2 regions of the Mageeibacillus indolicus UPII9-5 genome follow, and region 1 is predicted to be linked to the other one. Evidence: a T-box and tRNA genes for the amino acid it is inferred to sense, from the RefSeq annotation. Region 1 holds a T-box; the other holds one or more tRNA genes.
The links. The T-box of region 1 lies ahead of pheS (phenylalanine--tRNA ligase subunit alpha). A T-box ahead of a tRNA ligase gene usually reads a tRNA of that ligase, here a tRNA-Phe.

Region 1 (3,413 bases):
ATAAAGCCTATGTAGTTGCCCGAGGCGTGGGCGAGGCCGACATTTCTTGCGGCCGCTTGTCCGGCATTGCGTTGATGGAACACGATAATGTTAGGATATTCCGCGGCATACTTATCAATTAGTTCAGGACTGCGATCGGTTGAACCGTCGTCGATAATGATAAATTCATCAACCGACCTGGTTTGATGCAGGACGGAAAGAATACATTCTTCGAGTAATTCTTCGGTATTGTACGCAGCCAAAATGACAGAAAATTTATCCATAATTAAGCATCCTTACAGTTCATAATATTGAGTTGATGAGCCGCAATTCAACGGCCGTCTGGGGTTGGGCAAATAGGCCGATCCGACAATATATAAACATAAAGAAGATATAATAAAAGAGCTTTGGTTACAAAGCTCTTTTGGTCGGAGTGACTGGACTTGAACCAGCGGCCTCTTGGTCCCGAACCAAGCGCTCTACCACCTGAGCCACACCCCGTTAGCTCGTTAAGTCTAACACAGTTAACGTTACTATGCAAGAGGAAAAAATAATAATTTAGCTCTAAAGTATAGATGTTGAGCATATAAAATTTTTACTGGGCATGAATGGACGGCTGCATTCGAAGACATGTTACGTCGACCCGGAGAAATAAATAAGATTGCCAAAATCCATTGAAAAAAGAAAAAATGTGTTAATAAAATGTTTCCAATGAACAAATCTGCTTTATTTCAACTAACTTTTAGCTAAATTTCGCAAAAGTACTTGTCAAATTAACTAAAAATCATTATCATTGTCATAGATACATTTGGAGGTTAATCACATGAAAATCGCACTTTTGGCGGATACGCGCAAAAACGAGCTTTTGGTTAATTTTTGTATCGCATACAGCCATATACTCGCCAAACATGACTTGGTTTCTTTTTTTTCGACATCGCGTATTTTAGAAATTAACGTGAACTTGTCGGCTTCGGCATTGGTTGGAAACAGCGTAGCAGCTATGGGGCAATTGGCTTCACGGGCTATGTACAATGAATTGGATGCGATTATATATTTGCGCGATACACAACTCGGGGATAATGAGGATTGCAACGTTCTTTTCCGGGCTTGTGACGATAATAACATTCCGTATGCGACCAGCCTTGCATCAGCGGAAATACTGGTTTTGGCTATTGACCGCGGTGATCTGGATTGGCGCGAATTGATTTGAGTGCTGCGCTGCTTTAGACATGAAAGTTGAATTGGCCGGATTTGTTGAAATTCCGGCTTTTTTATGCTATCTTAGTTACGATATGTTGATGAAGACAAGTAGGTTTTGCCCGACCGGTTACAGAGAGATGACGGTGCTGTGAGTCATTACCGGATCAAAGCTGAATTTCACTTCGGAGTATCAATATATGCGATGAGCGCCGGCTTAAGCCGGAACTCGGGTGGTACCGCGGTAAATCCGTCCCGAACAGGGATGGTTTTTTTATGCGATAAATCAGCACTGGGAGGTTTAAATGTCCGATTTAATAGAACATCTTAAGGAGATGCGCGAAAGATATTACAGAGCTTTAGAATCTGCCGAATCGTTAAGCGATTTAGAGGCTATCCGTGTCAAACTGCTGGGTAAAAATGGGGAATTAACGGCTGTTTTACGTAGTATGGGCAAATTGAGTCCAGAAGAACGGCCTAAGGTTGGCGATCTAACCAACGGAATTAGGACAGCAATTGAAATAATGCTAAACAAGCAGAAGAATGTATTACGTCAAGAATCTCAAAAGAAGCAAATGCAAGATGAAATGATTGATATCACCATGCCAGGTGTAGGTCAAAGGCAAGCTACATCCCATCCGATTAGCAAAGTAATCGAAGCCATTGAAACTATTTTTATTGGCATGGGGTATTCGGTTGTCGAAGGCCCTGAAGTAGAGCTGAGTAGTTACAATTTTGACCGTTTGCGTATACCACAAGGCCATCCTGCCCGTTCGGCGCACGATACTTTTTATATAACTGACGACGTTCTGTTGCGCACCCAAACTTCTCCGGTTCAAATACGTGTTATGGAGCAACAAAAGCCGCCGATCAAGATAATCGCTCCGGGTAAAGTCTATCGCCCCGATACACCTGATGCCACGCACTCGCCAATTTTCCATCAAATTGAAGGCCTGGTTGTGGACAAAGGTGTTGCGATGAGTGATTTAGTGGGAACATTGAAACTTTTTGCGCAAAGGCTGTTCGGCGAAGATACGCAAATCCGCTTGCGGCCGCATCATTTCCCGTTTACTGAGCCTAGCTGTGAAGTTGATGTTACTTGTTGGAGTTGTGGCGGGCATGGCTGTCGAACCTGTAAAGGCGAAGGTTTTGTCGAAGTCTTGGGGGCCGGAATGGTGCATCCTTGGGTTTTGGAGCAGTCCGGTATTGATCCGGAGATTTATAGCGGTTTTGCGTTCGGTATAGGAGTTGAACGTACGGCGATGGCCAGATTCAATATTGAAGATATCCGCTATTTCTATGAAAATAATCTGCAGTTTTTGCGGCAATTTAAATAAGGAGGGGCAATATGTTAGCACCGATTGAATGGTTGAAGCAGCTGGTCGATGTTCCGGAAAATATACATGATTTTTGCAATCGGCTGACGCTTTCTGGTTCTAAAGTTGAAGGCGTAACTTGGTTCGGGGAAGATGTGTCGGGTGTTGTTACTGGTCGAATTGAAACAATAGAGAGGCATCCTAATGCAGATAAGTTAGTTATTTGTCAGGTGAATGTCGGCGAGCAAAAAAATTTACAAATTGTTACTGGAGCTTCCAATGTCAAGGTCAATGACATCGTCCCGGTTGCGTTGGATGGATCACATGTTAATGGGGGCAAGCAAATTAATACCGGCATGTTGCGCGGTGTAAAATCTGAGGGCATGCTTTGCTCTTTGGCTGAACTCGGTATTATGTCGGAATTGTTTCCGGAAGCCGTTACTGACGGAATCTTTATTTTGCCTGATGACTTAGCTCTTGGCGAGCCGGTACTCAAAGCATTGAAACTTGAGGGCGGAACGATTGAATTTGAAATAACTTCCAACCGCCCGGACTGCTATTCAATTGAAGGTCTGGCGCGGGAAGCTGCCATAACCTACCGGCATGAATTCCATTTGCCGGAGCCGGAGGTGAAAGCTGACGGTCTCAATAGGACTTCGGATGCCTTGAAAGTTACGGTTGCGGAGCCTGCCCTGTGTTCACGCTATTGTGCTGTGCGCATTGATAAAGTTAAAATTGAACCTTCACCTTTATGGATGCGGCGTCGCTTGGCTATGTCTGGGGTCCGCCCGATAAATAACATTGTGGACATAACAAATTATGTGATGTTGGAGTTGGGACAGCCAATGCATGCGTTCTCCGCTGATTGTATTAGAGGGGGAGAAATTACCGTACGTCGTGCCGCCGGGCAGGAAACCTTTA
Region 2 (3,413 bases), 420 kb from region 1:
ACGATCCAATGGTTTTGGCAAAGCTGCTGATTCGCTACCAGACTTCACCACAGTTTCGCCATTTTCAACAGCTGACGAAACGGCCGGAGTTGAAGTTTTCAGTGGCTGAACAGCCCACACAATGCCAGCAACGGTTACAAATACAATCAGAGTTGAAAGTAAAGTCGTAATTATTTTTTTCATTTGTTGTCCTTTCACTTCTCTTCCTTAGGATCAGCCATAACACTACCTTTGCGATAACCGTCCAGATAACCACTGTACAGCGTTCCGTTATATCCAACTTCTCTCATCTCTAAGTATCCCGAATAGTACACATCGCCGATAACTTCACTATAAAAGTAACGTTGAGCCTTTCCACCCGGAACAACAACATTAAAATATCGTGTATCTACATATTCTGGGCCCGATCGAACCATTTCGACCAACTTAAGATCAGTTACCTTATTATTTGCTTCAGACAAATCGTAAGCTGAGACTGATCCGGCTATAGTTAAGGAGCACATAGCTAATGCTAAACCTATCCTAAAAAATTTTTTCATACTCTACCTCCAATCAATTACTTCTTCTGTCGATAAACTTCCTGAAGAACATTTTCAACCTTATAACCCCTCAGCTCTCCTCTATATAGAGCACCATTTCCGGCAATTTCAACTAACTTTAGTTCACCGGAATAATACACTCCGTCAATTACTTGTTCATAGTAATAAAGCGCATCAGTGGAACTCTTATCGACAAAGAAGAACATCCCTGAATAGGTGTCAATAGATTCGCCTTGTTTTGCCAGCGCATCTAAATTCTTTACTGCAGCTCTTACTTCTTCACGAGTAACCGCCTGATCATCGGCTGTCCGGTCGCCAGAAGCAAGAGGGAAGCTGTGCAATATTGATGTTTCTACCATCTGTTTGGTAAGCGGCTTAGGCTGTGTCCAGTATTCGGGTGGAATTGACAGGTCAACTGCAAAAATCAACCCATTGGCCAAAAGCATCAGTGCCGCAACCGTCGAAATAACCTTCGTAAAAAATTTCATACTCTTACCTCCTTTAAACAGTAATGTTACCTATGTCTGCAATACTCACTTAAGTGATAAAAATAATTTTAAATCTTTATTCAAATGTTCGCAACCAATCATTTTAAATAAAATCATTTTTTACCTACTAATAATATCCTATACTAAACGGCGACAAATATTTTTCTCTATAAATAAGGCCTACTATGTATTTGCCAAATAACATACAGTTTGGGCAGCAAACAAATAATTCATCTTTTCATACGGGAAACAGCAATTGATCGAGCGACCAGTAACTAATGAGCGACTAAAACCTGGGAATAAAACAAAGACTGCAATATACATTGCAGTCTTTGGTGCCCAGAGTCGGAATCGAACCAACGACACGAGGATTTTCAGTCCTCTGCTCTACCGACTGAGCTATCTGGGCAAAAATTGACTGACCCTGACGGATCAGTCATTGGCGACGCAGAAGGGGCTCGAACCCTCGACCTCCAGCGTGACAGGCTGGCATTCTAACCAACTGAACTACTGCGCCATTCTTGGTGGGAGTTACAGGGCTCGAACCTGTGACCCCTTGCTTGTAAGGCAAGTGCTCTCCCAGCTGAGCTAAACTCCCTAATCGTTAAGCGACAAAAGTAATTATAGCAATGGTTCTTTGCCTTGTCAATACCTTTATTGCATTTTCCGCGGATGATCACCACGTCGCTCGGAGTGGCCAGAGCAATAAAATGGCCTAAAAAAGGTAATGCCCATACATGTGGCATTACCTTTTTTGAACTTGGCGAATATATCGGCCTTTATTATATATCTACGGGTTGCAACATACGGCAACTTCGTAGGCTGTGATCTCATCAAAAGTGAACAGCGGCTCTACTTCAGTCACAAATTCATAATACGGGCGGCAATATAACGGACGTGATAACGCCAGACGGTAAGCTTCCTGAGCCGGCAAGTACTGCGGTGCGCAAGAAAGGAAACGGTATCCATTAATCGCCGGATAGTATTCTACCCAGTGTATATTCCCGTCAAGATCAAGGTAGTAGGCATACAGCGACTCCGTTTTATTTAAAGTAGGCTGGATCACTCTCAAGTCAAAATAGGCTGCCGTATCGGGGACATCATCTTTACCGACCGTATTTTTCTTGACTTTCACTTGGGCTTCGGCCGCCGCAGCAACATTACGGTCCTCGTGGCATTCACCTTTTTGAGCAACATAAACGACAGTACCGCTTAAAATCCGGCTAATCATATTTTGGTACTCAGCAGAGGCAAATTTTTCATTCAGTTCATAAATTTTCTTAGCAATTTCATTAAGCTCTGACCCTACTTTGATGCCAAGGGTGACCAAATCACCGCCAAAGTCGGCGTTTAAATCGGATTTAGCAAGGCTATGGTTTCTTTCCAACAGATCCATCATCTCATACGCGTCTTTGTTCAAAACGATTCCGGCATCTGTGCTATAAGTTGAACCCGGCACATACTCTCCGGCAGAATTTCGATCTGCCGTTTTAAAAGTGTAACTTTCGATTTTGACGACATTGGCATCAGCATAGGTTACTTCTTCTGGCTCGAAATACCATGCAAAGGCGGTTCCACCGGTCGTTCCTGCCATTAGCAGGATTGCTAATAATGCGCAAATTGTTTTTTTCATCTTGCCCTCCTTTTCCGGTCATAGTGACATGCATTTCGCTCATAATTTCTCGATACGAACATTTCGGCGTTTGTTTTTAAGGCTACCATATAGCCTTGGCCTAATCTTAGCACAATATAACGGGGCAAGCAATTACTTCAAATATTAATCTACATAGCCTTGCGGATTACGTTTTTGCCATCGCCAAGCATCTCTACACATGGCTGCTAGATCATATTTGGCCTGCCAGCCCCACAAACTTTTGGCTTTGCTAACATCCGCCCAGCAAGCAGCAACATCTCCGGCGCGGCGCGGCCCGATCTTTACCGGAAATTCCAGCTTATTCACCTTGCAAAAGGTATCAACTATTTCTTTAACGCTGTATGGCACACCGGTTCCGATATTCACGTAGTCTATACCTTTAGTTTGACCGACATATCGCACGGCCAAAGCATGTGCCTCCGCCAAGTCCATAATATGAATAAAGTCGCGCATACAGGTTCCGTCTTTGGTCGGATAATCATCACCGTAAATCACCAATTCCGGTAATTTTCCGATTGCCACTTGGGTTATATATGGCATGAGATTGTTCGGAATTCCGAATGGATCTTCGCCAAGTTTGCCCGAAGGATGGGCGCCGACCGGATTAAAGTAACGCAAAGCAATGATTCGTAAATTAGGATCGGCAATGGCCGCATCCTGTAAAATCTGCTCTAGCATTGACTTTGTCCAACCGTACGGATTGGTACAATTGCCGCGTTGCATCGTTTCCGT

Region 2: it has a tRNA-Phe gene. The T-box ahead of pheS (phenylalanine--tRNA ligase subunit alpha) is inferred to sense a tRNA for this amino acid. The anticodon was not compared.

The regions. Positions count from the first base shown of each region.
Region 1 covers NC_013895.2:654,006-657,418, forward strand. The annotation lists gene HMPREF0868_RS07870 (glycosyltransferase family 2 protein) at 1-263, opposite strand, end outside; tRNA gene HMPREF0868_RS02975 (tRNA-Pro) at 405-480, opposite strand; gene HMPREF0868_RS02980 (methylglyoxal synthase) at 803-1,189, shown strand; T-box leader at 1,266-1,437, shown strand; gene pheS (phenylalanine--tRNA ligase subunit alpha) at 1,482-2,513, shown strand; gene pheT (phenylalanine--tRNA ligase subunit beta) at 2,525-3,413, shown strand, end outside.
Region 2 covers NC_013895.2:233,305-236,717, reverse strand. The annotation lists gene HMPREF0868_RS01135 (hypothetical protein) at 1-183, opposite strand, end outside; gene HMPREF0868_RS01130 (hypothetical protein) at 195-539, opposite strand; gene HMPREF0868_RS01125 (hypothetical protein) at 557-1,027, opposite strand; tRNA gene HMPREF0868_RS01120 (tRNA-Phe) at 1,361-1,436, opposite strand; tRNA gene HMPREF0868_RS01115 (tRNA-Asp) at 1,468-1,544, opposite strand; tRNA gene HMPREF0868_RS01110 (tRNA-Val) at 1,550-1,625, opposite strand; gene HMPREF0868_RS01105 (hypothetical protein) at 1,818-2,660, opposite strand; gene galE (UDP-glucose 4-epimerase GalE) at 2,805-3,413, opposite strand, start outside.